DNA from 2 places in the Nocardioides bizhenqiangii genome. Region 1 is predicted to be linked to the other one. Evidence: predicted binding sites of a transcription regulator. Region 1 holds the regulator's gene; the other holds the start of a gene.
The links. Region 1 encodes LexA, which represses DNA repair genes until DNA is damaged. Its sites were predicted from a motif close to TCGAACANNTGTTCGA; they were not measured.

Region 1 (15,858 bases):
GGGGTCGACCACGAAGCGCTGCGCGCCACGCTCGCCGCGGCCGTCGAGGCGCTCGGCGGCAGCGAGCGGCTGGGTCAGATCGCGATGGCCGAGGCGGTGGCCGAGTCGATGGCGGCACCATCGGGGCGCCGTCACCTCCTGGTCCAGGCCGGCACCGGCACCGGCAAGTCGCTCGGCTACCTCGTCCCCGCCCTGCATCACAACAAGCGGGTCGTCGTCGCCACCGCGACCCTGGCGCTGCAGCACCAACTCGTTGAACGTGACCTGCCGCGGCTGACCAAGGCGGTCGAGGGCCGGACCGGCGTCGACACGTCTTACGCCGTGCTGAAGGGCCGTTCCAACTACGCCTGCCTCCACCGGATCCGCGAGGGCGTGCCGGACGAGCAGGGCGAGCTGATCAAGGCGGAGGCCGCGCTCGGCGCGCTCGGCAAGAAGGTGCTCGCGCTGCGGGAGTGGGCCGAGGGCGAGGCGAAGGCCGAGGGCACCGGCGAGAAGGACGCCGCCCCGCGCCACACCGACCGTGAGTGGCGGCAGGTCAGCGTCACCGCGCGCGAGTGCCTCGGCGCCACGAAGTGCCCGTTCGGCGAGGAGTGCTTCGCCGAGCGCGCGCGGGAGAAGGCCCATCGCTCCCACCTGATCGTCACCAACCACAGCCTGCTCGCCATCGACGCGATCGAGGGCGTGCCGATGATCCCCGACTACGACGTCGTGGTGATCGACGAGGCGCACGAGCTCACGGCCCGGGTGACCCAGGCGGCCACCGACGAGCTCTGGGCGTCGGAGGTCGAACGGGCGGCCCGCCGCTCGGCGCGGCACGTGAAGTCCGACTCCGGCGACCCGGCCGGCGACCTCGAGGACGCCGCCGGCGCGCTGCGGGCCGCAATCGGCGAGGCCCGGCCGGGCCGGTTCGACGCGGTGCCCGACGACCTCGCCGACGCGCTGTCGCTGGTGCGCGACGCGGCCCGTGCCTTGGCCAGCGCCTTCCCCAAGGCCGACGCGAGCGACGAGGCCGACGCGGGGCTCACCCAGGCCAAGGGCAACGTGCAGGAGCTGTTCGCGACCGCCGACCGGATGGCGGCCAACGCCGACTCCGACGTGCTGTGGCTGACCGAGGGCACCGACCGATTGCCGCCCCGGCTCTGCATCGCGCCGCTCCAGGTGTGGGGTCCGCTGCGCGACATGTTGCTCGCCGACAAGACCGTGGTGATGACGTCGGCGACCCTGATGCTGGGTGGCGACTTCACCTCCGTCGCCACCTCGGTCGGCCTGAAGGCCAGCGAGCGGGTGCCGCTCGGATCGGTCGAGGAGATGGAGGACGACGCCGAGCCCTGGGTTGGCCTCGACGTCGGCAGCCCGTTCGACTACGGCAAGCAGTCGATCCTGTACGTCGCCCGCCACCTGCCGCAGCCCGGGCGCGACGGCCTCGGCACCGCCCAGCTCGACGAGATCACCGAGCTGGTCGACGCCGCCGACGGCCGCACTCTCGGCCTGTTCTCGAGCCGGCGAGCGGCGGAGACGGCGGCCGACTACGTCCGCGAGAAGTTGCCCCACCTCACGACGCTGGCCCAGGGCGACGCGCAGCTGCCCGAGCTCGCGCGGCAGTTCGTTGAGGACCCGCACACCTGCCTGTTCGGCACTCTCGGCCTGTGGCAGGGGCTCGACGTCCCGGGCGACACCTGCCAGCTGGTGATCATCGACCGGATCCCGTTCCCCCGCCCCGACGACCCTCTGATGAGCGCCCGTCAGAAGGCGGCCGACCAGGCAGGCGGCAACGGCTTCATGCAGGTCGCCGCGACCCACGCGGCCCTGCTGCTCGCGCAGGGGTCCGGCCGGTTGATCCGCACCCACGAGGACAGAGGTGTGGTCGCCGTACTCGACCCGCGGCTGGTCACCGCCCGCTACGGCAGCTTCCTCAAGGCCAGCCTGCCGCCGATGTGGACCACGACCGATCCGGCCGTCGTCCGCAAGGCGCTGACCCGTCTGTCCGGGACGACGGAGTGAGACCGGGCCGCCCAGACCCGGATCACGCCACGTTGCGCCGGCGGAGGTAGGCGGTGAGCGGTGCGGGCAGCTCCGCGGGACGATCGCCCCAGTCGTAGACCACGACGGTGCCGGCGAGCACGTCGTGCAGTGCGCGATGCCGACTACTGGTCAGGATGGGCAGCAGGCCGAGGCCGAGGAGCGCCGTGCTGAAGGGGAAGGTCAGCGCCCGGAGGGCCGCGGCCCCTGGCCGTAGTGGCGAGGTGTCGCGGCTGACGATCTTCAGGCCGACCAGGGCCTTGCCGACGGTGCGACCGGTGATGGTCGTCGCCGTCACGATGTAGACGACGGCCCAGGCGCCGAGTGCGATCGCCGCGACGAGCCCGGAAGCACCGCGCACCGAGACGTCGAACAGCGCCTGGCCCACGAACTCCGTCAGGCCGACCAGCGCCGAGTAGGACAGCAGGATGACACCGAGGTCCACGCCGGCGGCGACCGCGCGACTGGCCGCTCCCGCGAACCGACCGCTCACCTGCTCCCTGTGCGATGAACGGGATCCGGGCACGACCGCCGGCGCGACCGGGTCGGGTGGCCGGCGGCGCATCGCCCGGATGAAGATCCGCTCCAGCAGGGTGTCGACACCCACGAGCTGCCGGCGCGCAGAGTCCAGCACGCCTCCGGCGAGCTGGCCCGACGTCTCGGCAACCAGCTCGGGGATGCCGGCCCGACGGACCAGCTCAGCCAGCTGGACATCACTGAGCAACGCATTGAGATCGACCCTGGCCAACAGCCGGTCGACGTCGATCCGGTCGAGCAGGTGGTTGATGTCGATGCGGTCCAGGAACGCGTCGAGGTCGAGGTGATCCAGGATCACCTCCGGCGGTACGGCGTCGACCACCCGGCCGGTCACCGCACCGGCCATCCGCCCGATGAGCCCGGGTCCCTCCGCCGACGCCATGGACACAGCCTCCCACGCCCGTTCCGGTGTAGTTTCCGAAAGCGATGAGTCGTTCCGCGGCGGGTCCTACCGCCTTCGTCCTGGGCGGAGGCGGGCTGCTGGGCGCGGTCGAGGTGGGGATGGTCCGAGCCCTGTTCGAGCGCGGGATCGTCCCTGACCTGGTGGTGGGCACCTCGGTCGGTGCGCTCAACGGCCTGGTGGTGGCGAACGACCCGACGTCCGCCTGCGTCGACCGGCTGCGTGACCTCTGGACCGAGATCGCCGAGGGGGGCGACGTCTACGCCGATCGGGCGTGGACGCAGCTGCGCCGCGCGTGGCGGACCGGCACTCACCTGCACTCGGCGGAGCCGTTGCGTCAACGCCTGGAGAGGGAGTTCGCGGGCGTCCGGTTCGAGGACCTCGCGGTCCCGTTCCAGTGCTGTGCGTCCCACATCGAGCGGGCGTCGGAGCACTGGTTCACGACGGGCCCGGTCGTCCCGGCGGTGCTGGCCTCGGCCGCCGTACCAGGGCTGTTGCCGCCGGCGGAGGTCGACGGCGAGCACTACCTCGACGGTGGGATCGTGAACTCGATCCCGGTCGGGCGCGCTGCCGAGCTGGGCGCGCGCCGGATCTTCGTGCTCCAGGTCGGTCGCGCCGAGCGGCGGTTGAGCCCGCCACGCCGGCCCTGGGAGGTCGCCCGGGTGTCCTTCGAGATCGCCCGCCGGCACCGGTTCCATCGCGAGCTGGACGCGTTGCCGGCCGACGTCGACGCCTATGTCCTGCCGTCCGCCGTCACCGCGGACGACGACTCGCCGTTGGCCTACCGGGACGCCTCGGCAGTCCACCGGCGGATCGAGGCGGCCTACCGGGCCGGACTCACCTATCTTGCGGAGGTCGCATGATCCATCCCGCGATCGCCTGGGTCATCCGACGGTTCGTCCTCGCGCCGCTGCTCATCCTGCTGACCGTGACCCTGTGGACCAGCCTGCCGCTGTGGTTGCTGGCGACCGGGATCGCGTCGGCGTTCGTCCCCGGCTGGTTGCGACCGGTGCGCCTGCTCTGGGTCGGGCTGCTGCACCTGACGCTGGAGACCCTGGCCCTGGTCGCCCTGTTCGCGCTGTGGATCGGCTCGGGATTCGGTTGGCGGCTACGCCGGCCGTGGTTCGAGCGGATGCACTACGCGATCATGCGGACCTACCTGGTGGTCTTCTTCCGGGAGGCGCGGCGCGTGCTGCGGCTGAAGATCGAGACGGTCGGCACGGCGCCGGACGCGTTCCCAGGGCATCCGCTGCTGGTGTTCTGTCGTCACGCCGGCGTGGGCGACTCGTTCTCGATCATGTACGCGTTGATGCACTGGTACCACCGCGAGCCGCGGATCGTGCTCAAGGAGATGCTCGCCTGGGACCCGGCGCTGGGCGTGATGCTCGCGCGGGTGCCGAGCCGGTTCGTGTCGCACCGTCCCGGTCGGGATCTCGAGGCCGAGGTCGGCGACCTCGCCCGCCACCTCGACGCCAACGACGCGTTCGTGATCTTCCCCGAGGGAGGCAACTTCACGAAGGGGCGGCGCACCCGGTCCATCGCCCGGCTCCGGAAGCTCGGCCGCGAGGACATGGCTGTCCGCGCCGAGGCGATGTCCCACGTCCTCGCGCCGCGACCGGGCGGCGCGCTCGCAGCGCTCGAAGCATCGCCCGAGGCAGACGTCCTGCTGGTCGCGCACACCGGGCTCGACCACATCGACTCGCTCGGCGACATCTGGCGCGAGCTGCCGATGGACAAACGGCTGCAGATGGGGTGGTGGCGCGTGCCCCGGGATGAGATCCCCACGGGTCGCGAGGAGCAGATCACCTGGCTCTTCGACTGGTGGCAACGGATCGACGACTGGGTCGACGAGCACAAGCCGGAAGAGCTACCGCGCTAGCGATCACACCCGCCGGAGGACCGCCGTCACCTTGCCGAGGATCGTCGCGTCGGTGCCGTCGATCGGCTCGAACGCGTCGTTGTGCGGGAGCAGCCAGACCCTGCCGTCCTTGCGCTGGAAGGTCTTCACGGTGGCCTCGCCGTCGATCATCGCGGCGACGATCTCGCCGTTCTCGGCGGTCGGCTGCTGGCGGATCACGACGTAGTCGCCGTGGCAGATCGCGGCGTCGATCATCGACTCACCGCTGACCTCGAGCAGGAACAGTTGGCCGTCGCCGACGAGCTGGCGGGGGAGCGGGAAGACGTCCTCGATCCGCTCCTCGGCGAGGATCGGGCCACCGGCCGCGATCCGGCCGACCATGGGCACGTTGGTGGGGACGGGAGCGGAGTCGCCGAAGCCGGTCTCGTCGTACGACGTCTCCGACGCCGAGCCGACCGCCTGCCGGCGCATGGTCTCGGGCAGCACGACCTGGAGGGCGCGGGGGAGGCTGGGGTCCTTCTTGAGGAAGCCCTTCTCCTCCAGCACGCGCAGCTGGTGGGCGACGCTCGAGGTGCTGGTCAGGCCGACGGCCTTGCCGATCTCGCGCATGCTCGGGGGATAGCCGCGCTGGTCGATGCAGTCCTTGATGTGCTGGAGCACTCGCTGCTGCCGCGGCGTGAGCCCGCTCGCGTCGGGCGGGCCGTCGGGAAGCTCGCTGACCTTCTTCGCCCTGTCGTTTGGCATGGCTCGACGGTAACCCCAATCACACCTCGGTTTCAAACATCTGTTCGAACCTGCGTGTCGCGACACGCCCTCGAACAAACTTTCGAGCCGGTCCTTGAACCGTTCGAACAAGTGATCTAGTCTCGTACATGTGTTCGATCGAACTGTTGATCGAACGGTCTCTGTCGGAGGTCCTCGATAGACATCACTCGAACACACCAGATCCCCCGGGCTCCGAGAGTCGGAGCCCTTCCCCCGGAGGTCACACGATGAGCACGATCACTTTCACCCCGCAGGTCAGCTACAGCGCTCGTCAGGTGCGCCTCACCCGGCGTGGCCGGCTGGTGGTCTTCGGTTTCGGGGTGCTGCTGGCCTTCGCGCTGGGCGTGTGGTTCGCGGCCGGTTCGGTCGCCACCCAGGACGCCGGCGTCAAGCAGGTGGAGGTCGTGACCGTCGCTCCCGGCGAGACCCTGTGGGACATCGCCGCCGACGCCACCGCCGTGACCGGCGAGGGCGACGTGGGCGCCATGGTCGAGCGCATCCAGGAGATGAACAGCCTCGACTCGAGGATGGTCCTCGCCGGCCAGACGCTCCGGATCCCCACCGACTGACGACCCGGTGGTCGAGTAGCCCGAGCCGCCAGGCGAGGGCGTACCGAGACCCCGCAACTGAACAAACTTCGTCCGCGACCTCGACCCCCGCGGACGACAGGGCCCACTGCCCGGGCCCGAAGGGGAAGACGAAGGGCGGACCCGTGACCCCGGGTCCGCCCTTCGCGCCTTTCGTCGGTGGTCGAGTAGCCCCGAGCCGCCAGGCGAGGGCGTATCGAGACCTAGCCGCCGTAGCCGACGAGGGTCGGTCTGGCTTCGATCGCTTCCAGGTTGGCGGGCGCGCCCTCGATCGTGACGCTGCCCGGTACCGACTGCCACGCACCGCCACCGACCCGGTAGTCCGCAACCCAGGTGGTGTCCATCGCCGGCCGGTAGTCGCCCTTCTTCAGGTAGTTGTGGGTGATCAGCAGCTTCGGGTACGGCGCGCCGGGCTTGCTGGTCGTGATCGACTCGCCGTCACCGAAGTGCCAGGTGTACGAGTGCGCCCAGATCCGCAGGTCGACCCGCTGCCCGAGCAGGGTGACGGTCCGGTTGAGCGTCCGCTCCTCGGTGAAGAAGTTCGTCTTGAAGTTCACCAGCGTCTGGCCGCCCGGAGGCTGGATGGAGAAGGTCGAAGGCGGGAGGGAGATCCGACGGAATGCGGTGGCGACGACATCGTCGGTGACGACCGGCGGCCCGCCATCGGAGGGGCACCAGTAGGAGTCGTTCACGCGCTGCCCGTTCGGGAGCTCAATCCACGAATGGATCTTGAACGTGCCGTCCGGACAAGTGAGCTCGCCAGTGCACACTCCGACACACGCTGGCTCTTGGCGGTAGGTCCCCACTTGCTGAACAGGGTCGGTCGACGGCGGGACGGTCGACCCGCCGTTCGACTCTTTTACGCCAGTCGCAAAGCTGTCCTCGTCGGCATCGACCCATGGATCGTCGAGTGCTGCTGCGTCGCCGAATCGCAAGGTCAGCACAATCAATATGAGCGCAAGTAGGCGACTCATGGGACGTCCAAGAATGTGATCTGCCACGAGCCGTTTGCACGCTCCAGCCCGAAGAGGAAGTTGAGCTCGCCAGCTCGCACGTTCTGGTTGAGGTCGCCCGCGCCAACGGTTCGGGAGCGGTTCACCTTGACGCGCGTCGACACGTTCCAAGCACCGCTCGGCGTTTGCCCAGGAATCGCCTTCTTGAGTTCGAAGCTGCCGCCGAGAATGCGGCCTCCTCGCTTGTAGACCCGGCTGATGGATTTGATCCCGCCGTTGCAGCCTTCGCACGAGGGGACCGACAGGGTGCTGAGAAGGCGGACATCGCCTGTGCGGCGGGCAAAACTGACGACCTGCCAGTAGTACTGGACGAACGCCGTAGCCCCTTCCTTCGTCTCTGGTTCGGCTTCGACCGGAAGTGTCGGTTCCACCGGCCCGGTCGGGGTGGGCTCGGTCGTCGCACTGGTGGGAGGCGGAGCAGGCTTGCTGCTGGACTCGAGCGGCTGCGGGGGATCCTCTTCGTCCTCACAGCCCGCCACAAGCCCGGCGATCAGCAGCGCGGTGACTCCGATTGCCGATCGTCCGCGGAGAGTCACGGTCATGCAGGCCTCCCGAGATGAAACGCCGCCCTGACCCACGGGCGGGGGCACGAAAGTACCGCGGAATCTCGTTCCGCCGACACCCCTCGATCTGCTCTGTGGAGAGTGGGCGCTCGACGCGAGTTGCCGCTACGTATGGCTGTCGACCGCCCTAACGAGCAGCCCGCTTGCCGCCCTTGGGCGCGCCCGGATCCTTCTTCGGCTTGGGATCCGGTGCTTTGGTGAAGCCGAGCGCGCGGGAGAACCGCGCGACCAGCATGAAGCCGAGGAACAGGCAGGCGACGGCGCCGACGGCCGCGACCGCGAGGTAGCCCCATGCTTCGGAGTCGTTCTCGTGGCGGGCGGTCGAGCCGAAGTCGATCGCGGCGTAGACCAGGTAGCCCCAGGCGACCACACAGAGGGTGATGCCGATGGCGAGGAGGAGCAGCACAGGGCGGAATCCCTGCTTATGGCGCTCACCCGCGCGCTTCCCGCCGCTCACTGGGGCATTCTGTCCGATGCACCAAGCCCGAATGGTCAGGACCCGCCAACCGGCCCAGGACCGCTCATGTCCCCACAAACGCTGAGCGGTCCCGGACCGGAGGACTCTCCGACGTTACGCCCGATCGCCGCCGGACGCCATCAGCCATCAGGACGGTTTCGCGTGCTACTTCGGCGCCACCAGGTAATTGACGATGACGCGGTTGGAGTCGGTCACGGAAAGCGTGACCGTGTGGGAGGCCGTCGCGTAGACGCCGCTGATCGCGCTGCCGTTGTCGACCGGCTCCTGCACGACCGTGGCGCCCGCGCCGGTGAGCGTGGCCTCGGCGTCGTCGTACGCCGCCTGCTTGTCGCCGCCGGCGGGTCCGACCTCGACCGTAGTGGTCCAGGTCTTGGAGTTCTTCGCGTAGGTGCCCTCGATGATCTCGCCGTCGACGACCGGCACCTCGTCGACCGGGAAGTCCTTCGGCAGCTCACCGGTGGTGACGTTGAAGTCGGTGCCCTCGATGTTGATGTCGCTGCCGTCGATGTCGGCGTCGATGCCCTCCTCCTCGAGGGCCTTCTCCGCGGCGTCCTCGCCGATGTTGCTGCAACCGACGAGGGAGACGGCCAGGAGCGCCGTGGGGACGGCAACGAGCAGGCGGCGGGTACGACGGAGCTGGTGCATGACGGCCTCCAGGGCTGCGCAGAAGTGGGGTGCGACATGGGTTCGGTCGCGCGGCCTCGAGGCCAGGTCGAACGTTAGCGACGGGAGGCTTCCCCGGGATCGCCCTTTCGAACGATTCGACCCCCATCTGAGACGGTTGTGAGACGTCGACACGCAGGTCGACACGCCGCACTTCCGGCGGTCAACAAGCCCCTGACCTGCGCAAACGTGACCCAGACAACATTCCTCGGACCAGTTTCCGGCGTTCGCTTGCACGCCTAGTGGCAGAGGCGTAGTGTCACCACAACATCTAGTACTTACAACGGTGTAGTTCTCCACATCTAGTTCACAGAACCGGTGCCCGAACTGCACAGCTAGAGCCGGATTATCCACAGGAGCGGCCCGATCGAGGGTCTAGTTCGCCATGCCCAACGCACGCCGAGCTTGTCGAGGCGCCAGAGAGGGGGATCGTCGCATGCACTGCCCGTACTGCAAGCACGTCGACACCAAGGTCCTCGACTCCCGGGTGTCCGACGACGGCTGCTCGATCCGGCGCCGCCGGATGTGCCAGGACTGCGAGAAGCGGTTCACCACCGTCGAGCTGATGCAGCTCACGGTGCTCAAGCGCTCCGGCGCCACCGAGCCGTTCAACCGGGAGAAGGCAGTCGCCGGCGTCCGGAAGGCGTGCAACGGCCGGCCGGTCACCGAGGACGAGCTCGCCCGCCTCGGTCAGGAGGTCGAGGACCAGCTGCGGCTCGCCGGGAGCCCCGAGATCGCCGCCCACGAGGTGGGCCTGGCGATCCTGGCCCCGCTCCGCAGGCTCGACGAGGTCGCCTACCTGCGCTTCGCGAGCGTCTACCGCGGCTTCGAGTCCGCCGACGATTTCGAGGCAGAAATCGCCCTGTTGCGGATGGAGCGAGCCGACGCGGTTGTTGTACAGGAGACACCCGCACCAGCCCCCTCGGGCTGACCCCAGACGCCCGGGCAGGTAGTGGGGAAGCTGCCTGTCCGGGCCACCAACTTCCGGCATCGAACTGTCGGTGCCACCAGCAACACTCATAACCGATGCGGACACCCAGCCAGGGGGATCAGGAGAGTCATGACCGAGACGGCCAGCTCAGCAGCGACAGGTACGACGGGCGCCCGCAAGGGCCTCACCATCAACCGCGTCTTCAGCAGCGAGGGCGTGCACCCCTACGACGAGATCAAGTGGGAGCGGCGCGACGTCGTACAGACCAACTGGAAGACCGGTGAGACGGTCTTCGAGCAGCGCGGCGTGGAGTTCCCGGACTTCTGGTCGGTCAACGCGAGCACCATCGTCACGACGAAGTACTTCCGTGGCGCCGTCGGCACCCCCGAGCGCGAGACCGGCCTCAAGCAGCTGGTCGACCGGGTCGTGAAGACCTACACCAAGGCCGGCGTCGAGCACGGCTACTTCGCGACCCCGGCCGACGCGGAGACCTTTGAGCACGAGCTCACCTGGCTGCTCGTGCACCAGTACTTCTCCTTCAACTCCCCGGTCTGGTTCAACGTCGGCACCCAGTCGCCACAGCAGGTGTCCGCCTGCTTCATCCTCTCCGTCGACGACTCGATGGACTCGATCCTGAACTGGTACAAGGAAGAGGGCTTCATCTTCAAGGGCGGCTCCGGTGCCGGCCTCAACCTCTCCCGGATCCGGTCGTCCAAGGAGCTGCTGAGCAGCGGCGGCACGGCGTCCGGCCCGGTGTCCTTCATGCGCGGTGCCGACGCGTCCGCGGGCACCATCAAGTCCGGCGGCGCCACCCGTCGCGCGGCGAAGATGGTCGTGCTCGACGTCGACCACCCCGACATCGAGGAGTTCGTCGAGACCAAGTGGCGCGAGGAGGACAAGATCCGCGCCCTGCGCGACGCCGGCTTCGACATGGACCTGGGCGGCAAGGACATCACGTCCGTGCAGTACCAGAACGCCAACAACTCGGTCCGGGTCACCGACGAGTTCATGCGCGCGGTCGAGGACGGCAGCGAGTTCGGGCTGCGCGGACGCAAGACCGGCGAGGTCATCGAGTCCGTCGACGCCCGCACGCTGTTCCGCAAGATCAGCGAGGCCGCGTGGGCCTGCGCCGACCCGGGCCTGCAGTACGACGACACGATCAACGACTGGCACACCAACCCGGAGACCGGTCGGATCACCGCGTCCAACCCGTGCTCGGAGTACATGAGCCTCGACAACTCGTCGTGCAACCTGGCGTCGCTCAACCTGCTGAAGTTCCTCAAGGACGACGACACCTTCGACGCCCCGCTGTTCGCGAAGGCCGTCGAGCTGATCATCACCGCGATGGACATCTCGATCTGCTTCGCCGACTTCCCGACCGAGGCGATCGGCGACACGACGCGTGACTACCGCCAGCTCGGCATCGGGTACGCCAACCTCGGCGCACTGCTGATGGCGATGGGCCTGGGCTACGACTCCGACGGCGGTCGGGCGATGGCGGCCACCATCACGAGCCTGATGACCGGCACGTCGTACCGCCGCTCGGCGGAGCTCGCCGACATCGTCGGCCCGTACGCCGGCTACGCCCGCAACGCCGAGGCGCACAACCGGGTGATGCGCAAGCACCAGGCGGCCAACGACGAGGTGCGCACGTTCCACATCGCCGACGCCGACGTGCACAAGCTGGCGACGGAGGAGTGGGCGCGGGTCGTCGAGCTCGGCAAGGTCAACGGCTTCCGCAACGCGCAGGCTTCGGTGCTCGCGCCGACCGGCACCATCGGCTTCATGATGGACTGCGACACGACCGGCATCGAGCCGGACTTCTCGCTGGTCAAGTTCAAGAAGCTGGTCGGCGGCGGCTCGATGCAGATCGTCAACCAGACGATCCCGCGGGCGCTGAAGAAGATGGGCTACGACGAGGAGAAGATCGAGGCGATCGTCGCCTACATCGCCGAGCACGGGCACGTGGTCGACGCGCCTGGTCTGAAGACCGAGCACTACGAGGTGTTCGACACCGCGATGGGTGAGCGGTCCCTCAAGCCGATGGGCCACGTGAAGATGATGGCGGCCTGCCAGCCGTTCCTGTCCGGTGCGATCTCGAAGACGGTCAATCTGCCGGAGTCGGCGACGGTCGAGGAGATCGAGGACATCTACCTCCAGTCGTGGAAGCTTGGCCTCAAGGCCACCGCGATCTACCGCGACAACTGCAAGGTCGGCCAGCCGCTGTCCGACGGTGGCGGCAAGGCCAAGAAGGACGCCGCCGACGCTCTCGACGCCGCAGCCGCGGTCGTGGAGAAGGTCATCGAGAAGGTCGTCTACGCCCCGACCCGCAAGCGGCTGCCGAAGTCGCGCCAGTCGCGGACGACGTCGTTCACCGTGGGCGGCGCCGAGGGCTACATGATCTCCGGCGCCCACGACGACGGCCAGCTCGGCGAGGTCTTCCTCAAGCTCGGCAAGCAGGGCTCGACCCTGGCCGGCGTGATGGACGCCTTCTCGATCGCGGTCAGCGTCGGCCTCCAGTACGGCGTGCCCCTGGAGACCTACGTCTCGAAGTTCACCAACCTGCGCTTCGAGCCCGCCGGCCTCACCGACGACCCCGACGTGCGAATGAGCCAGTCGATCATGGACTACATCTTCCGCCGCCTGGCCCTCGACTACCTGTCCTTCGACGCCCGCTCCGCCCTCGGCATCTACTCCGCCGAGGAGCGCCAGCGCCACCTCGAGACGGGCAGCTACGAGCCCGTCGAGGAGACCGGCTCTGCGAGCGAGCTCATCGAGGACCCGGCACCCTCCGCTGGTCGAGTAGCGCCGAGCGCTAGCGAGGCGCGTATCGAGACCCCGGAAGTCGAAGAGGCCGAGATCGTCATCGCCGACAAGGCCCCCGGAGTCCCGCAGGCACGCACGTCAGCCGAGCTCCTCGAGCAGATCACCGGCCACGCCGTCGACAGCCCGCTCTGCATGACCTGCGGCACCAAGATGCGGCCGGCTGGTTCGTGCTACGTGTGCGAAGGCTGCGGCAGCACCAGCGGTTGCAGCTGATCACCAAGCGGGCTCGGAGGGCGGTCGCCGACTGAGGCCGCCCTCTGCCTCTTGGTGCAGAGGTAGTCCAACGGCTCAAAGAGTTGCGACTCAACCCGGGGAGGGGTGGCGCATCGGCGACACGACGCCCTCATCGCACACACCCGTGCGTTCTGATGTCATCTGCGCAGTGTCAGGGAGCGGACAACCCCTTGAGCTTCTTACTCTTGCCACGTAAGGCCACCTTGCGCGGACGAGCGAGTTCGTCCTTATCCGGGACAGCTGCAGTTGTGGTCAGCGCATCCATGTGAAGGATGTAGACGTTCCGGAACCGTTGGACGTCGAACACGTCGCTCGCCACCGGGCGGCGCTTAGCGGTGACGAGGCCAGCGCGTCGAAGTTCTTGGAGGCCGGCGGAGCGGGTGTCGTGAGAAAGGGAGTAACGGAGATTCGCGACCTCGGGTGAGAACCAGAGCTCCTGATCGTCCCTCTTGCCTACTTGTTCGGCGAGCAGGACGAGAAACATTGCGGTGCCTGCGGCGGAGAGTGTCGCCATCCAGCCAGAGGTCCAGAACGTCGGTGGTACCTGTACGTATCGATCACCGGCGAGGGAGGCTAGGTCGGCGCCCTTCGTCCTGGCCTTGTTGAAGACCTCGCCGGGTACGCGATACCTCTTGCCTGTTCCAAGCTCGTTCAGCAGGGTCACTCGGTTCGGCAGCCCGGCCTGCGCTGCGACGGTCACGAAGTTGTTCTCTTCGAGCCAGGAGATTGCGTCGTTGACACGACGGGCGCCCTTTCCACTCGGGTCAGGGAGGTCGAGGAGGGTTGCCCAAGCGCGCGCTGGATACGCGACATCGTGGGGCGGAGCCGCGGCCAACCACAGCATGGACAAGTAGGTCTTCATTCGGACTTGACCCCCACGGCCCCCCCGCAGCATCCGCGCGAGTGGCGTGGGGCCACTCGTGTCGTTGCGTTCGATGAAGACGCGGCGAAGCTGCGCGGTTCGGTCTCGGCTGCGGTGCGAGAGCGACAGCGCCGCCGCCAAGGCGTCTGGAGACGGTCTGCGCATGGTCACCTCGCGTTGCTTGCGTCGCGCCGGGCGGTAATAGTTAGTCATTAACCGGTAATTAATTAGCTATCACGTAGTGGTCAATACAAGCGTATCTTCTACTGCGATGCAAGGGTAGGGGTAGCTGCGGGCTACAACCGCTCATTATCGGTACAAGGGTGGTAGTGATGCACCCCAGGAACGCTAGACCTGGATCCACCTGCGAGTGTACTGTCGAGGGACGGCGGAGGGACATCGATCCGGACCTGTCACTGGCGGCCTGAGGTAGTCCTCAGGAGGTGGCTGGGACGGCACCGGAGAGAACCGAAGTCGAGCGGCGGCAGCATCCATGGGCTATGTCCTAGGCCGGCAGGCGAGCCAGGATCCGGCGGCAGATAGGGGCCGGGGGTACGTGTCCCGAGTTCCCATATCCGCCCCGGGCCGCCGCGCCCCACATCGTCGGCGACGCCGGAGGAGATCGAGGACATCTACCTCCAGTCGTGGAAGCTCGGCCTCAAGGCCACCGCGATCTACCGCGACAACTGCAAGGTCGGCCAGCCGCTGTCCGACGGTGGCGGCAAGGCCAAGAAGGACGCCGCCGACGCCGCCTCCTTGCTGGTCGAGCCTGTCGAGACCAAGGTCATCGAGAAGGTCGTCTACGCACCGTCCCGCAAGTGGCTGCCGAAGTCGCGCCAGGCCCGCACGGCGCCGAGGGCTACATGATCTCCGGCGCCCACGACGACGGCCAGCTCGGCGAGGTCTTCCTCAAGCTCGGCAAGCAGGGCTCCACCCTGGCCGGCGTGATGGACGCCTTCTCGATCGCGGTCAGCGTCGGCCTGCAGTACGGCGTGCCCCTGGAGACCTACGTCTCGAAGTTCACCAACCTGCGCTTCGAGCCCGCCGGCCTCACCGACGACCCTGACGTGCGGATGAGCCAGTCGATCATGGACTACATCTTCCGCCGCCTGGCTCTGGACTACCTGTCCTTCGACGCCCGCTCCGCCCTCGGCATCTACTCCGCCGAGGAGCGCCAGCGCCACCTCGAGACCGGCAGCTACGAGCCCGTCGAAAAGACCGGCAGCCCGTCGGAACTCATCGAGGACCCCGCGCCCTCCGCCACGACCGCCGGTGGTCGAGTAGCGCCGAGCGCCAGCGAGGCGCGTATTGAGACACCCGAAGCCGAGACGCCGACGGTGATCGATGCCGAGGTGACCGAGGATCCCCTCGCCGGCGCCCCGAAGGCCGCCCGGTACGTCAGCCGAGCTCCTCGAGCAGATCACCGGCCACGCCGTCGACAGCCCGCTCTGCATGACCTGCGGCACCAAGATGCGGCCGGCTGGTTCGTGCTAAGTGTGCGAAGGCTGCGGCAGCACCAGCGGTTGCAGCTGAGCAACACACAAGAAGCACGCCGAAGGGCGGTCACAACAGGCGATCGCCCTTCGGAACCCCTTTGGCGTCGATCAGGCATCGACGCTGATCTGCCGGGTCTTTCGCGGCTTGCTAGACACTTCTCTGCAGGATCGGTTCTGACCAGCCTCGGTCTAGGTGTCCGGCGGAGGGTTCTGTACGCGGCTCCCATCGAGCTGGGTGTGGCTCTCTTCCGGTCTGCAATCCGTAGGGCACCGTGGCGAGCCGCAACGCGCGGGTGGTGCCAAGGTCGGAGCAGCAGTTCCCACCCTCGCCGTCACTATCAGTATGAGGCGGGGATGGAGACACTATTGCGCGTCTGATTATCGGGGTCGACGTTCACAAGCTCTCAGCGACCATCAAGGTCGTCACCCGACAGAACTGCTCGGAAGTGGCCGATTCAGCGCCGGCCCTGCCGGTTGCACCGAGGTAGGTCTACGCGAAAGCCAGGCAGGACACCGGCGCCGGGCGGCCGAGGGGAGCAACACGCCCGGCGCTTTGTGTTGTACCTGCTCGAGGCTGGTGAGGAGGTGGTGGACCTGACGGCCAGGCTGGCGGCTCGGGCTCGCCT
Region 2 (15,858 bases), 1.8 Mb from region 1:
TGACCTCGACCGGCACGGCGACCGACAACGTCGGCGTCAACCAGGTCAGGGTCGGGGTCCGCAACCGCACGACCAACCAGTGGCTGCAGGCCGACGGCACGTGGGGATCGACGTACGCCTACCGCCTGGCTTCACTGAGCAGTCCGAACGCCACGTCGACCAACTGGTCGATCAACGTCAACCTTCCCGCCGGAAACTACGCGTTCGACGCACGAGCTCGCGACGCTGCTGGCAACCTTGACGGCAGCGCGGCGTGGCAGCCGTTCGTCGCGTCGTGACCGGAGGGCGGAACCAGGGGTGAGCACGAAGCAGGGCACCGGCAGCCTGGCCGTCGATGGGCGGCGCACCATCGCCGGTGCCGTGATCAGCAACGCCGCGACCTTCCTCGTGGCGTTGCTGATCGCGCGCCTCTCGGGAGAGGCGCTGCTCGGTGCCTTCGCGATCCTGTTCGCGCTGCGGGCCATCCTCGCGCTGGTCTGCGGACTCGGCATGCGGATCGCGATGACCAAGTTCGTCGCCGCCAGCCGGGCTCGCGGCGACTACGCGAGCCTCCGCGGAGCAGTGCGCCTCGGCGTGGGTGTGCCGGTCGGCGCGGCGGTGCTGGCCGGGATCGGGCTCGCCCTCCTGGCGCCGGTGCTCGCCGAGCAGGTCTTCGGCGCCGCGTCGATGACGGGCCCGATGCGTGTCGTCGCCGTCAGCCTGCCGTTCGCCGTGCTCATGGACGTCACCCTGGCGGCCACCCAGGGCTTCCGGTCGATGCGGGCGTTCGCCCGGATCGGCCTGATCCTCGAGCCTCTCTGCCGGCTCGGCTTCGCCGCGGTGTCCCTCGTCGCAGGCTGGGGGTTGATGGGCCTCGCCGGCGGTCTGCTCGCTGCCAGCGTGATCGGCGGCACCAGCGGAGCCGTCGTGCTGTCGCGGCGGATCCGGGACCTCCCCGACGCCCGCCCCGTCTACCCGTGGCGCAACCTCGCGAGGTTCGCCGGGGTCAGCTGGGTGGCGTCGATGGCGACCCAGGGAATCCTGTGGGTCGACGTGGTGCTGCTGGGCGCCATGGTCGCCGCCGCGGAGGTGGGCGTCTACCAGGTGGCCACGCGGGCAGTGATGGCGTGCATGATCGTGATCACCCCGCTGACCGCGTCCATGGCCCCCCGGATCGCGCACCACTGGGAGACGCGCGAGCTGGAGCAGGTCAGTGACGACTACGGCTTCGTCGTCCGGTGGACCTGGCGGCTCACGATCGTCCCGCTCACCGTGGTCTTCGGAGCACCCGCCGCGGTCCTCGCCTGCTTCGGCCCGGGCTTCTCCGACGGCGTGATCGTGATCCTCATCCTGGGAGCGGGCGCCCTGGTGGAGGCATTGGCCGCGCCGTCCGCGGTCCTCCTCAACCAGACCGGTCACAACCGGCTGAACATGCGGATCAACCTCAGCGCACTCGTAGGGAACATCCTGCTCAACCTCGCGCTGATCCCGGTCTACGGCATCGCCGGTGCGGCCGTGGCCTGGCTGGTCACCCTCCTGTTCTCAGGTCTGGTCCGGATCGCGGTCGTCCGACACCTGGTCACCCATGAATGGCCGCTGCGCCGGCCGCACCTGGTCTCCGCCGGTGCCGCCTTGCTCGCCCTCGTGCTGATCCGGCTGATGACGGCGACGACGGCGCTGGACGCGCTCGTGACCCTCGCCCTGGCGGCGGGGATCGTGGTCCTGGTCTACCCGGCGGTGGTCCTCAGGTCCGGACTGGTGAAGGACGAGCGCAAGGCAGCCCGCTCGCTGCTGGTGCGCGCCCGGCGGGAGCTCAGTGTGCGGGTGCCCGTCCTCCGTCGTTGGGTTAACCGGTGGCGGGTACGGCGGCTGCGGCCCGGCGCGGAGCCGATCCCCGTCGACCAGCTGATCAGCCCGCACCGGTCCGACATCCTCGCGCGCAAGGCGGTGTTCGACCTCGCCGCCGAGCACCGCGACATCCTCGACTCCGAGGAGTTCTTCGAGCTCGCGAGCCAGAGCCTGTACGGGACCTGGTTCCGCAAGATCGTCGTGCCAGGCCTCGGGCTCGCGGGCGTCTCCGAGCAGGAGCAGGTGACCCTGTTCCGGCAGGCGGTGTCCCGTGTCGCACACCTCTTCACCAGCTTCGAGGCCAACGGCTTCGACACCCAGCACCCGATCACGGTTGCTCGGATCCCCGCCGGGACGAAGATCGCCGGCCGGTCGCTGGCGGAGGACCGGTGGGTGCCGGTGGACGGCTGTCACCGCCTGGCCCTGCTCGTCCGGTCCGGTCTCTCGCACATCCCGGTCGACCACTACGTCATCGACCCGGACGGCGACTGCCGGCACAACACGGCGCGGATGAGCGAGGCGCTCGAGCGCACCGAGAGCGAGGTCGTCGCGTTCCTGGCACGGGGCCTGTGCCGGCCCGGTAACGCGGTCACGACCTGGGACGAGCTCCTCGACGCTCTCGAGCTCCCCGCGAACCGGGCACACCTGGAGGACTGGCCGGAGGCGCAGCGCTACAGCCGTGCGGTCTCAGTCAGCCCATGAGGGCGCGTGCCCGAGGAGCCCCTCGAGCCGAGCGACGTCGTCGGCGACCGCCGCTCGGATCATCTCCGCCGCGTCGGCCGGGACGGCGCTCGCCGTCTGTCCCTTGAAGGTCTCGTAGGAGGCCATCGGCACCGGGTCGAGCGACAGGTGGGCGAACACGGCGTCCATCGTCGACCGCGGGTCGGCGAACAGCTGCTCGCTCTCGATGACGAGGACCTGCTCCGGGTCGAAGGACGACCGCAGCCGGACCAGCTGCTCGGCGTACCGGCTCCTGGCGACATAGCTGAAGTGGCGGTGGTTGTGGCCCCAGGTCTGCGGATCGGGCTCGGCCAGCCGGTCGCTCTCGGCGGCGAAGGCTGCCGCGAAGTCGAGGGTCTCGAAGCCGCGGACCACTTCGTAGCGGTAGTGCGACCAGGCGCGCTCGACCGGATCCCGGAGCACGAAGATCAGCCGTGCGTCCGGGACGTCGGCCGCGATCCGCTGCGCGGACTCCGGGTGGAACGCGTAGTAGGGGCTCGACTCGCCGAGGATCGGGCGCTGTCCGAGCTTGCGTTCGAGCCGGTCGACCGTGGACACCGGTAGCAGCTGCTGGCGGAACCACTCCGGGCCGCGGGAGTAGTTGACGTCGTAGTAGCGACATCCCTTCTCGACCAGGCCGCGCAGCACCAGAGGGTGAGCGTTGATGTACTCGTCCAGCGAGGTGGTACCGGCGCGCTTGGCGCCGACGATGAAGTAGCGCGGCAGCTCCCGCGGACCGGGTCGTAGCCGGTAGCCCGCGCGTCGCAAGCGATGCAACGCGCGCCGACGCCGCGGTGCGAGCAGGTGGCCGCCGCTCATGACCCGGTCCAGCGGTCGGACAGCCGGGTGCGGAGCGTGCCGGGAGTACGTCGAGCGCGGACGAGGGCGAGCCTCGGGGCGTGGGCGACCCAGGACACCGCGGCCAGGGCGGGCAACACCACCCAGAGCGTGGTCAGGTTCTCCAACAGGTTCTCGCCGCTCGACGCGACGATGAACGCGACGGAGTAGCCGAACAGGGCGACGGTGACGCCATGGACGAGAGGCTCGACAGGGAGCGCTGGATCGATGACCCGTCTGGTGGCGCGGTAGCCGGTGACGACGGCTGCACCGAGGAACCAGAGATAGACGGCGAAGCCGACCAGCCCCATCTCGACGAGGACGAGCAGGAAGTCGTTGTGCGGGTCCTTGCCGGTGCGGCGCAGGGTCTCGTCGAGCCCGATCCCCGTGACCGGAGACTCCCGGACCATCGGCAGCACCTCGGTCCAGTGCTCGAAGCGCCAGGTCAGAGAGCTCTCGGTACGGGTGTCTGCCGGGTCGGGAACCACCGACGTCACTCGCTCCGTCACCGACGGCACGAACGCGACCAGCAGCACGGGGAGGACGATCGCGCCGAGGAGCAGCCTGCGGTCGAGGACGGCCCCGACGATCACGATCCCGACGATCGCGGCGATCCAGGCGCCGCGGGTCTCGGTCATCAGGAGCTCGGCACCCAGGATCACCGCGAGGGCGCACATGGCGACGCGGGCGCGGCCCTTGGCGTGGGTGGCCATCGCGACCGCGACCAGCAGGATCGGGACCAGGAAGTGGCCGAAGTTGTTGGAGAGGAAGAACACGGACTTGAGGGCGGCGATGCCGTCCTTCTCGTGGGAGACCGTCACACCGACCAGTCCCAGCAGCGGGTAGAGCACCGGGACCACGGCACTCGCCGCGAGGGTGCCGATCAGGTGGACGACCGACATCCGGCCGGTCGTGAGGAGGATGACGAGGACCAGGTAGACGGCGGCACCCGCCGCGATCCCGGTCGCGGTCGGGATCGATTCCATCGGGAACGGACTGCTCACCGCCGAGAGCGCAGCGACGACCACCAGGCCGAGGACGGGAAGGGTGAGCGGCTCCTTCAGCCGCGGGACCAGCTCCACGCGGTGGATCAGCAGCCAGCCGATGCAGATGAGCAACATGCCCACCCCGAGGATCTCCGGAATGCCGACACCCTCGTTGGCGGTGAGGTCAGCGATCGGCCGGAGCACGAGAGCGGCCGAGATGAGCCATGCGAACGAGCGTCGGGCGATGACGAGAGCGGCGGTCGCCAGGACCAGGGCGGCGACCCCGATCGCCGCGGTACGCAGGTGTCCGAGGCCGGTCACGAGCCCCGCCCCGGCGACGACGAGCGCGATCGTCACCACGACCGTTCCGAGGACGGTCGCGGACTGCACGGGCCGGGCGGAGTCAGTAGCCATGTCGCCGCCGGTGGGACGTCGTGAGCGTGGAAACCATCAGCCGGTCGCGGGTGGGGAGCTCGGACCTCCACGCGGTGTCGGCGCGGAGGGAGATCGGGCCCGACCGCAGCCGGTTGGGGTTGCCCGCGGCGGCATGGGACGTGCGGAGGTCGAGCGTGCCGTCGCGGACGAACCCGATCTCGGGTGCGCACCCGGCGAAGGTGGCGACCCGTTCCAGGATCGCTGCCGGGTCGGCGACGAAGTCCTCGTAACGCACGTCGATGACGTCGACTCCTCGCTTCCTAAAGGCGATGTCGACGCTGATCGTGGAATGGAGCCACATCGCGGCAGCCTTGCCGGGGTGGAAGCGCTCCATCTCGCCGGCGTACCCCGGAGCCGCCTGAGAGGCGACCTCGCGCTGCCAGGAGTACGCCACGGCCCGCGGATCACGCACCAGATGGACGGGCTTGACGTCGAGCATCGGGCTGCGTCCGAGCAGGGCCCCGAAGGTCGCGATCTTGGACGAGTCGACGATGGTCGTGGCGCCGCTCGCCTCGGCGAGGTTGGCGACCAACCGACCGTGCAGGTCGATCAGCTTCGTGGCCTCGGGGCTCGTGCCGCCACTGGCCCACCAGCGGACCCGGCGCCGGCGGACGAGGTCGGTCAGCGCGGCATCGAGGCGAAGTGCCTCGTCACGGTCCGGGACGGTCCCGAACGTCTTCTCCAGGGCCGGCTGCCACACGGGGCACTCGACCACCGGCGCGAGGCAGGCGCAGGTGCCGCGCTCGGCGATCCCGCGCCGCAGCAGGAACCTGATCTCGCCCGCGCTCAGTGCGCCGGGCAGGCTGCCGATGGCGTTGCCGAGAAGGGTCGATCCGCTCCGCCCGGTGCCGGTCAGGTAGATCACCCGGACCGGCGCACGACCGAAGTGGCCTTCGCTGGCCATCGCGCCCCCAATGCTTGTCGCCCGGACTCGAACCCCACCCGCCTGGCTGGCGGTACTCTAATGCGAACTTCGACTCCCGAAGTATCGTCGGTCGACCGGGCGCGCGTCAGCCATTCGCGTCATCGCTAGTTCAAGGGGAACGCATGCCGAAGGCTCAGCCGTTGACGCCAGGAGCCGGCGCCACCGTCGTCCGGCTGTGGTGGGTCGTCGTGCTCGCGGCGTTGATCGGCGGTGCAGTGGCCTACGCCGCCGCGGACCGCAGCACCACCGACCGGATCTACGGAGTCGTCAACATCCGGCCGGTTGCGACGGTGGCGAACGACCGGGTCGACCTGGTCGAGGACCTCGACGCGGCACTCACCCTGCCGTCGGTCCTCCAAGGTCCTGCCGAAGAAGCCGACATGAGCGTGTCCGAGCTGAGGCAGGACCTGACCGTCCAGCCGCTGGGTGAGACCAGCTTCGTCCGGGTCGGCGTCATCGTGCACGACGGTGACGAGGCTGCCGCCGAGGAAGTGCTCCGGGCCGTGGTCGCCTCCGCCGCAACGTTCATGTCCGGCGAGAACTCCGGCGCCGTTGCCGATGACGCGCTCGAGACCCAGCTGCAGTTCGCCACCCAGCGCGAGGCAGCCCTCGAGGTCGCCCTCGCCTCGACGCCGGAGAACTCGCCCGCGCGCGAGGGGCTCGAGGTGGAGCGCGAGGCAGCCCGGCAACACCGCCAACGGGTCGAGGAACGCGTTGCCGCACAGGAGGAAGCCCGGGCCGCGAACCGGGTCGTCCTGCCCCTGACCATGCAGGGGGCGGACCTGACCTCCGGCGGCTCGGACACCCAGGTCCGGCGCGCGGCCGCCGGTGCCGCCGTCGGCGCCCTGGTCGCGGTCGTCGTCGTCGCCGGGCTCAGCCTCCTCGGTCGGCGCCGTACGCCTTAGCCGTCATCGCTCGACACCGGACAGTTGTCGACGAGTGCTTCGTGCACCTCCTGGCGCTCGTCCTCGGACAGCTGCTGGAACGCGGCGTACTCGAGGTAGCAGGCACCCATGTCGACGCCCGCCCACACGGCGACACTCATCGAGCCGTCGTTGAGCGTGAGCTGCCAGCCGTGAGGAGTCTCGGCCGTCGGCAGGCCCGCCAGGTAGCAGTGCCAGCTCTCGGCCGTCTCTGCGGACTCGCCGGGGACGGGACACACCTCGTCGTCGGGGCCCAGGCCGTGGTCCTCGAGGACCAGTCGGCCAGGGTAGGTCGCTCGCAGCTCGTTGAGGAGGTCGCGCTCGGCCTCCCAGGACCGGCCGTCCGTGAACTCCCAGGCACCGTGGCCGGCCAGCGAGACGCGGGTCCGGGTGAAGGACGACATCATCGCGTCGGTCGATCCGAAGATGCATTCCTCGTGGTTCTCGGCGGTCAGGCCTGCCTCCTCCAACAGCATCAGGGAACGCTCGTCGACGCCGAGGATGAAGGGTTCGGCGTACGCCGTCGAGCACGCGCTGTTGGCGACGTCGACGACCTGCGGGTCCTCTTCGTAGCGGCGCGCCACCTCCTCCATCAGGACGGAGTAGTGGTCCAGGAACGACTCGTTCCAGAACTTGGCGGTGCAGCCGGTCGCGCCGTTCTCGGTCGACGGGTGCACCGTGATGCAGCCGCCGGTCGCCTGCTTCAGCCAGTACGGCGCGTCGCGGCCGGTCCGGACCCGCAGGCGGAACCTGATGTCCGGGTGCTCGGTGAGGACCTCGTCGATCGCCGAGAAGTCGAAGCTGCCCTGGTCGGGCTCCACCTCGGCCCAGGTCGTGGTGATCGTCCCGAACTCCGCGTAGGGGACGGTGACCAGGGCGGGAGGCTCGGTCACCACCAGCCCGGAAAGGGCGGGCTTGAGCCCGGCGGCGGCGTCGCCGGACGGCGCGGCGCCTCCTTCTCGAGGGTCGTCGTCCGGCGAGCACCCCGCACCGAGTGCGGCACCACAGGCGAGCGCACACAGGCCGGAGACCAGTCGCGTACTCAGATTTCGCAAGGCCGTCCTTTCCCAGGCGGTCCTCACACCGTAGACAACTCGTCGTGGCATGGATTCGGGCAGTGCTGGTCTAGGGTGTCCGGGGCCTGGGGGGATGTGACCGGGAGGGTCGATGAGACACAGACGAAGCCGCGCGCTCCTGAAGCGCGCGACAGCAGCAACGGTGGCGGTGTTCGCCGCCTCGATCTTGACCGCTCCGGCGGTCGGCTCGGCGGAGCCCGCACGGCCGGGCGCGCCGCCGAAGCCGGGTGGCGTCGCACTGACGTGGGCACCGACCCACATGTCCCTCGTGCACGACTACTCGCGGGCCAGAGCGATCAGGATCGCCAAGCGACACGATCTGGTGACAGCGGCTCCCGCTGCGTTCGGCGACCACGTCCGTGCTATGCGGCGCGCCAACCCGGACCTGACGATCCTCGCCTACGAGAACGGCACCTTGGCGAAGGAGCACAAGGTGCGCCACCTGCGTGAGTCGGCGTTCGCACACGACTCCGACGGACGCCGGATCACGTCGCGCATCTGGGGAAGCACGCTGATGTCGAACACGAGCCCCGTCTGGCAACGGTGGGTCGATGGCGAGTGCCGCGACCGCGTGGCTATGGCCAGGTACGACGGGTGCCTCATGGATTCGATGGGACTGGGCATCTTCTCGCCTGACCAGAAGTTCACCGGGATCCCGGTCAACCCGTCCACGGGTGTGAAGTACACCCAGCGGCAGTACCGCAAGGCGCAGGCCGAGCATGCCGCCGCGCTCCGCGCCAGGTCTCCCGGTCTTGTCCACGTGTTCAACGTCGTTTCGAACGACTACCGGTATTGGCGCGACCCGGTGCAGTCCCGGCCTCTCGCCCTCGGACTACCTGCGGTGCTGATGGAGAACTTCCTGCGGGGCTCCGCGACGGACGTTGGTGACTTCCCGGACAGAGCGCAGTGGCTGCGGAACGTCGCGGTCATCCGGGACCTCGAGAAGCACAACGTCGCCGGCCTGTTCTCGGTCAAGCTGTGGGTCGACCACACTGACGCCCAGGCAGCACGCTGGCAGGCGTACGGGATGGCGTCCTTCCTCATGGCCGCGAAGGGCAACTCGTACTTCGTCTTCACCCGCTCCCGCGACCGGGCCGGAGCGACAGGAGCGAACGCACCGTACTCGATGCCCAACCGTCTCGGACCGCCGGAAGGAGAGATGGTGCGCACCGGCAACGGGATCTACAAGCGTCGGTTCAGGAACGGCCTGGCGTTCGTGAACCCCGGCAGTCAGACCGTGCGGGTGAGACTGCCGTCGGCCCTGCGCCGCCTCGACGGTTCGACCGTGACGTCGTTCCGGTTGCCCCCCAAGAGCGGCGAGGTCGTGGTCGAGCCCCGGTAGTAGGAGCCCACCAGCTCGTCGACGGCGTCGACCCAGGTACGGCGCGCGACGTGGGTGCGGGCCGCCTGGCCGAGGAGACCGCGGTGACGGTCGCCAGCGACGGCGGCGACAGCTCGGCGCAGGTCGCGGTGGTCGGCGGGGTCGTAGAGAACACCGGTCTCGAGGTGGCGGACGACGTCGGCAGCGCCGCCCGAGCGGGGTGCTACGACCGGGACGCCCGAGGCCGCGGCCTCGCGCAGGGCGTGGCAGTCCGTCTCGTGCTCGCCGGGGTGGAAGAGGACGTCCAGGGTCGGTAGCGCGACGGTCAGGTCGCCGGTGTGGAGCGGGCCGGTGAACCGGGCGGCCGGCAGCCGCCTCTCCAGCCAGTCCCGCTCCGGTCCGTCACCGATCACCACGAGCCGGACCCCCTGAAGTGCCGCGAGGTCGGCGAGGCGGCGTACGCCGTTGCGCTTGTGGAGGCTGCCGACATAGCCGACGACCACCTGTGGGCCGTCCTTCGACCGGGCGCGCGACCACGAGTCGTACAGCCACGGGTCGCGTAGCCTGGGCGTGAACGCGAGCGGGTCCACACCCGGCTGCCACAGCGCGGCGTCCGCGCCGAGCTCGGCGACCCGGCCGACCATCCAGGGCGCCGTGACGAGCAACGTGTCCGCGCGTTCGGCGACCTTGGCCCGCCAGTAGTCGGCGGCCAGGTCGAGGATCGGCGACTGCTCGACGACGAGCGTCGGGACGCCAGTGCGGCGCGCGTGCTTGAGTGCCTTGCGACCGACGAACCGCGGCGAGACGGCGTGGACCAGGTCCGGCTCGAACCCGTCGATGGCGGCCCTGATCTGCCCACCGGTCGGCTCGAGGGGGCGCACCCGCACCACCTCGCAGCCGCGGTACGACGCCAAGCCGGGGCCCGGCGCGAGGATCCGGACGGTGTGGCCGAGATCGACCAGCCGGTCGGCCGTGGCCTTCAGCGTGGTCGTGGTGCTGTCGACGGCCGGGTAGAAGGTCTCCGTCACCAGTGCGATCCGCATGGTCCCAACCTGGGCGGGCGACCTTTCAGGTTGCCCATCCGGTGGTGGATGTCCGGTGAACGCCTGGGGTCCGAGCTCGGCAGGGCCTGTCGCGCTGTCGGTGGCCTTGCCTAGGTTGTCCGCCATGGATATCAAGCTCGAGCTGGTGGCCGTGCCCGTGAGCGATGTCGATCGGGCGAAGGAGTTCTACGAGCGGGCGGGGTTCGTGGTCGATCACGACCACACCGTCAGCGACGAGGTCAGGTTCGTGCAGCTGACCCCGCCGGGGTCGGCCTGCTCGATCGCGATCGGGAAGGGCCTGACGACGATGGAGCCCGGTTCGCTCGACAACATGCAGGCGGTGATCGCCGACGCCGACGCGGCGCACGCCGACCTCACCGAGCGCGGCATCGACGTCAGTCCCGTCGACGACCAGCAGTGGGGGCGCTTCGTCTACTTCGCCGACCCCGACGGCAACCGGTGGTCGCTCCAACAGCTGCCTAACTGGGGCTGACCGGTCCGGCGTCGTCGCCGAGGGTGTGCAGCGGCAGGTCGCCACGTGAGATCGACGCGGCCAGCTGCCGGATCCGCTCGCTGCTGGCGGCCCAGTCGCCGGCGTGCTCCTCGTAGTACGGCGTGAAGCCACGCCGCACCTCGACCACCCAGTGCCGGCCGAAGGCCATCCGAGCGACCGCGAGGAACGGGACCAGTAGCAGGAGCACCGCGAATTCGATCGCTGCCAGCACCGTCAGGACCACCGCGACCGCGATGACCGGGGCGAAGATGACGAGCACCACGAGCGTGATGGCGCCGCTCACCGGGTCGTCGCCGGCCGGCAGGCTGGGGACCAGGTCCCACGCCTTGCCCGCCCCGCGGACCCGCCGGCGCCACGGCAGCCAGCGCCGGGTGACGCGCCACTTCTCGTCGTTGTAGCTGACCTTCATGGGCAGGATGATGCCGGAACGACCGGCGGACTCTAGCCCGCACCAGGGCCGAGCGCGACGATTCGTCTCCGGGCGTCGCTGAGGCCCTTGTGGTTCTCGGCCTGATCGATCCCTCCCGTGAGGTCGTTGACGGCCAGCCGACGAGCGAAGTACGCGCCTTGGACGGCCTCGCGGAAACGTCGGAACGCATCGAGGTACTGCATCTCTTGCGCGGCGAGCGGACCGTGGGACTGGTAGGTGTCGAGGAACGCCGTGGCCCGGTCTGGTCCGCCCAGGTACATGACTGCAGACGCGACGTCGTACAGGACCGGCCCCTTCCGCGCTCCGGTCCAATCGATCAGGCCGGTCACTCCCGTGCTGTCGTCGTGGATGAACGCCTCCGGCGCCGGATCCGTGTGCAACTGCGACCAGGTGACCTTCAGCTGTGCGGTCTCCGCTCGTACCGCCCCGATGGCAGTGGTGAGCCAGGGATGAGCCTCGACACCTGGCAACTGCGGTGAGATCCAGTCTGTTGCGAAGGCAGCTGTGCTCGGTCCACTGGCTGGCCCGCTGGCGGCGTGGATACCGGCCAACGTGCGGGCCATCCAGCGTTGCTCTTCAGCGGTTTCGCCGTCCAGCTCGCGGCCGGACACGCGCTCGAGGAGGGCCAGAGGCGGCTCAGTACACGCGATCCTTCCGTCCCGGGTGGGGACGGGTCGTCCCGTCACGAACCCCGCATCAGCGAGCGCTGCGGCGACCTCGCAGCCTGAGACCAGATCCGCCAGCGCAGCAGGCGACACTGACTTGGCTACATAGGTTGCGCCCTGGTGGTCCACGAGCCAGGTCTCCGAGTTCATCCCGCCGCCCAGCCGGCTGACACGGGCGTCGGCTACGCCCCAGAACCGCTCGAGCAGCTCGGTCGGGTCAGTCACGCGTGACACCTTCTCACCGAGATGGACGCAAGCCCGGTCGTCGGTGGGTGTCACCCTCGGTGCGGCTGAAACGGTCATTCATCAACGGGCAACGACGGCCAACCGGTGGGGCTCGTGGGCGAGGTGGTGGGTGGAAGTTGCAGTGGAGGACGCCGTCGGCGGAACCACCGACCTCGGCGCGGAGTCGTCGGTTCAGGTGCGTCGGTGGTAGCGGATGTCGCCGTTGGGGAGTCGTTCGGCGGTGTGGGTGGGGTCGTGGGCGAGGTGGTGGTGGTAGTTGCAGTGGAGGATGCCGTCGCCGAGGTCGGTGTTCCCGCCGGCGGCCCAGGGTTTGAGGTGGTGGGCCTCGGTCCAGGCGGCGGGGACGGTGCAGCCCTCGCTCCGGCAGCGTTGGTCGCGCAGCCGCATGGCTTTGCGCTGGGCCGGTGAGAACAACCGCCGGCTGCGGCCGAGGTCGAGGATCTCGCCGTTCCCGCCGAGGACGACCGGGATGATCGCGGAGTTGCACGCCAGCCGGCGGATCGCGGTGGCCGACAACGCCTCGCCACCGACGGTGCTGCCGGCGCTCAGTTCGGCGCGGAGGGAGTCGAGTCCGATGGTGACCATCACCGTCGTGCTGTCGCCGCCGTGCTGGGGGAGCTTGGTCGGGTCGAGGTGCTCCAGCAGCGCGCAGAAGGCCTGGCCGAGGCGGCGGGGGTAGGGGATCCGGTCCTCCTCCCCACCGAGGGCGTCGTGGTGTTTGCGGGGTGAGGTGAAAGCGTGAAGGTAGGTCAGCAACCGGTCCCGGTCGAGCACGGGGTGGACGATGGTGGTCCGCGCTAGCCCGTCACCGATCACCTTCGACCGGAGGCTGGTCTTCTCCCGGGCTCGTTGCTCCTCGTTCTCGAGTCGCTTGGCGAGCTCGGCCTCGGCGATGTCCGGGGCGACGACCTCGAGGAGGTAGCGGCCGAGCCGGCGGAGCTCGGTGGGGTTGAACTCCGCGCAGTAGGCGACCATCTGCGCCTCCGCGTCCAGGACCAGGCGGGGGTCCAGATCGGCGGGCAGCGCCTCCAACGCGTGGGCGATGACTCTGGCTTGGGCGAGCGAGACCTTGCCGTCGGCCATCCCGGCCGCGACCTGGGTCCACCGGCGGTCCAGGGCCTCGGCCAACTGCGCATCGGCCCTCGCAGCGGCGAGGTCTGCGCGGGTCAGCTGCGCGGTCCAGGCACCGACGTCGCGGGCACCGGCCTCATCGGCGGCATCGGCGGCGCCCGCGAGCACCCGGAGCCGCAGCTCGGCCAGCGTCGCCTCCAGCGCGTCGAGCTCGAGGACCGCGGCCTGCTTCTGGGCCGGTGCCATGAACGTCGGCTGCACCTCGCGGACGGTCTTCACCGACTCCCGGGCCGCCGCGACCGCACCCACGATCGGATGCTGCGTCTGCGGCTGGACGCTCATCCGGACCCCTTCGGCTGCTCGGGCACACGTGAATGGGTGTGTCCGGTGGCCTGGTGCCGGGGTGTCCTAGAGCTGAGTCTCGTGGACGACATGGGTCTTGCGACCTACGACCAATCGTACACCAGTTCGAACGTGAAGCCAAGGGCAATTCGGGAGATTCCGGCTTGGATTTCGGCCTTCGTGAGCCGGCCGCGGCGACCACCCCCCGACCTCCGCCCTCGTCCAAAGCCCTTTCGGTCGCAACCACCTACGTCCCGCAACCCCACTGGCATGGGTCTGGTGACGTTGCCAGAGCGCGCACCTCCTACCCTGCCGCCCTCCCAATGCCAGGAGGGCCGCACGGGCATCGGAGCTGGCTTACCCGCGGTCGCAACGAACCGTTGTCGCCCCTCCCGCCCACATCCCGGACGTCTCAAACCTCACACCTTGTGGCGACCGCCACGTGGCGGTTCGTAGGGTGCGCCTTATGACAGACGTCGACGGACCAGCCGACGCCGCGACTTCCCTTGCCCTCGCGCAGCCCGAGGACAGCCACAGCAAGGCGGAGTGGGAGGCGGCCGCGGCCGCCGTCCTGCGCAAGACCCGCAAGATGACGGACGCCGACCCCGACGCGTTGGTCTGGGACAAGCTGACCCACGCCACCCTCGACGGGATCGCGATCCCGCCGCTCGGCGTCGCCGGTGCCCCGGAGCCGGCCGTCCGGCCCAGCCGGGTCGGCGGGTGGGACATCCGCGCTCTGGTCTCGCACTCCGAGGCCAAGCTGGCCAACGAGGAGGCCCTGGTCGACCTCGACGGCGGGGTGACCAGCCTGTGGGTCGCTGCCGACGAGACGACCGACGTCGCGGCGGTCCTGGCCGGCGTGCTCCTCGACCTGGCGCCGGTCGTCCTCGATGCGCCCACCGTGCCGACCGAGGCCGCGCGCGCACTCCTGGCGTACGCCGACGAGCGCGGACTCGACCTCCACCCCGACAGCAACCTCGGCGCCGACCCGCTCGGCGCGATGCTGCGCGAGCTGCCGCTCGCGGTCGACGAGGCCGTCGCCGAGCTGCGAGACCTCGCTGCCCAGGCCAAGGCGGCCGGCGTCCGCGCCATCGTCGTCGACGCGACCGCTGCCCACGACCTCGGCGCCAGCGACGTCCAGGAGCTCGCCTGGTCCGTCGCCGTCGGCGTCGCCTACCTGCGCTGGCTCACCGACCACGGCTTCGACCTCGCCGACGCGGCCGACCTGATCGAGTTCCGGTACGCCGCGACCGACGAGCAGTTCCCGACCATCGCCAAGCTCCGCGCCGCACGGCAGCTGTGGGCGAGCGTGCTCCAGCACTCCGGGCTCCCGGCCGACGTCGACGTGGCGCAGCGCCAGCACGCGGTGACCAGCCGGCCGATGCTCAGCAAGTACGACCCCTACGTCAACATGCTCCGCGGCACCGTCGCGGCGTTCGCCGCGGGCGTCGGTGGTGCCGACGCGATCACCGTGCTGCCGTTCGACGCGGCCCTCGGCCGACCCGAGGCCTTCGGCCGGAGGATCGCGCGCAACGTGAGCCACCTGCTGATCGACGAGTCCCACGTCGCCGCGGTCGCCGACCCCGCGGGAGGTGCCTACGCCGTCGAGCAGCTCACCGCCGATCTCGCCGCCGCCGGGTGGGCTGCGTTCCAGGAGCTCGAGGAGGAGTGGGAGGGCGGCCACGACCTCACCCCCTTCCGGGAGCGGATCGCCGCGGCGGTTGCCGAGCGCGAGCGCCAGGTCGCGCGCCGCCGGCGACCGCTGACCGGCGTCACCGAGTTCCCCAACCTCGCCGAGGTGCTCCCGGTCCGCGACGCCGACCCCCTCAACGACCGCGCGGCGCGCTACGGCGCATCCTTCGAGGCGATGCGGGACGAACCGGCGGCGAGGCCGGTCTTCCTGGCCACGCTCGGCACCGTCGCCCAGCACACCGCCCGCGCCACGTTCGCCTCCAACCTGTTCGCGGCCGGAGGCATCGCGGTCGAGGTCGCCGGGCCGACCGCGGGTGTCGACGAGCTGCTGGCGTCGTACGCCGGACAACCGGTCGTGTGCCTGGCCGGCAACGACGTCGCCTACGCCGAGTGGGGTGCGGCCGCGGTCGAAGCGCTGCGGGGCGCCGGCGCCCAGCACGTGATCATCGCCGGGGTCTCGACAAGCTCGACCACCGACATCTTCGAGGTGGTTGACGACTCGTGCGCGCTGGGCGTCGATGCGCTGGCGTTCCTGACCGCTACCAGGGAGAAGCTGTCGTGAGCATTCCGAAGAGCTTTGCCGGGCTGCCCCTCGCGGGCGCCAAGGCCGCGGTCGAGGCGCCGACCGGCGAGGGCTGGCACAGCCCGGAGGGCATCGAGATCAAGCCGTCGTACGGACCCTCAGATGTCGCCGCCCTCGCGGACGATGGATCCCTCGACACCTGGCCCGGCCTGAGCCCGTTCCTGCGCGGTCCTTACCCGACCATGTACACCACCCAGCCGTGGACGATCCGGCAGTACGCCG

Region 2: a site for LexA is predicted at 13,476-13,491, ahead of SHK19_RS16845 (HNH endonuclease signature motif containing protein). Genes of this name have one in related genera too.

What each region holds. Positions count from the first base shown of each region.
Region 1 covers NZ_CP141059.1:678,947-694,804, forward strand. The annotation lists gene SHK19_RS03310 (ATP-dependent DNA helicase) at 1-2,001, shown strand, start outside; gene SHK19_RS03315 (RDD family protein) at 2,024-2,938, opposite strand; gene SHK19_RS03320 (patatin-like phospholipase family protein) at 2,983-3,819, shown strand; gene SHK19_RS03325 (1-acyl-sn-glycerol-3-phosphate acyltransferase) at 3,816-4,835, shown strand; gene lexA (transcriptional repressor LexA) at 4,839-5,558, opposite strand; gene SHK19_RS03335 (LysM peptidoglycan-binding domain-containing protein) at 5,807-6,148, shown strand; gene SHK19_RS03340 (PKD domain-containing protein) at 6,370-6,858, opposite strand; gene SHK19_RS03345 (DUF6318 family protein) at 7,137-7,721, opposite strand; gene SHK19_RS03350 (hypothetical protein) at 7,870-8,148, opposite strand; gene SHK19_RS03355 (hypothetical protein) at 8,365-8,865, opposite strand; gene nrdR (transcriptional regulator NrdR) at 9,320-9,814, shown strand; gene SHK19_RS03365 (vitamin B12-dependent ribonucleotide reductase) at 9,944-12,853, shown strand; gene SHK19_RS03370 (hypothetical protein) at 13,026-13,736, opposite strand; partial or broken gene SHK19_RS03375 (TSCPD domain-containing protein) at 14,340-15,230, shown strand.
Region 2 covers NZ_CP141059.1:3,461,554-3,477,411, reverse strand. The annotation lists gene SHK19_RS16905 (PA14 domain-containing protein) at 1-278, shown strand, start outside; gene SHK19_RS16900 (oligosaccharide flippase family protein) at 298-2,529, shown strand; gene SHK19_RS16895 (sulfotransferase family protein) at 2,515-3,366, opposite strand; gene SHK19_RS16890 (O-antigen ligase family protein) at 3,363-4,784, opposite strand; gene SHK19_RS16885 (sulfotransferase) at 4,774-5,709, opposite strand; gene SHK19_RS16880 (hypothetical protein) at 5,853-6,635, shown strand; gene SHK19_RS16875 (beta-galactosidase) at 6,632-7,708, opposite strand; gene SHK19_RS16870 (putative glycoside hydrolase) at 7,821-9,071, shown strand; gene SHK19_RS16865 (glycosyltransferase) at 8,960-10,093, opposite strand; gene SHK19_RS16860 (VOC family protein) at 10,218-10,586, shown strand; gene SHK19_RS16855 (hypothetical protein) at 10,573-11,016, opposite strand; gene SHK19_RS16850 (phosphotransferase enzyme family protein) at 11,049-11,927, opposite strand; gene SHK19_RS16845 (HNH endonuclease signature motif containing protein) at 12,120-13,361, opposite strand; gene SHK19_RS16840 (methylmalonyl-CoA mutase family protein) at 13,828-15,615, shown strand; gene scpA (methylmalonyl-CoA mutase) at 15,612-15,858, shown strand, end outside.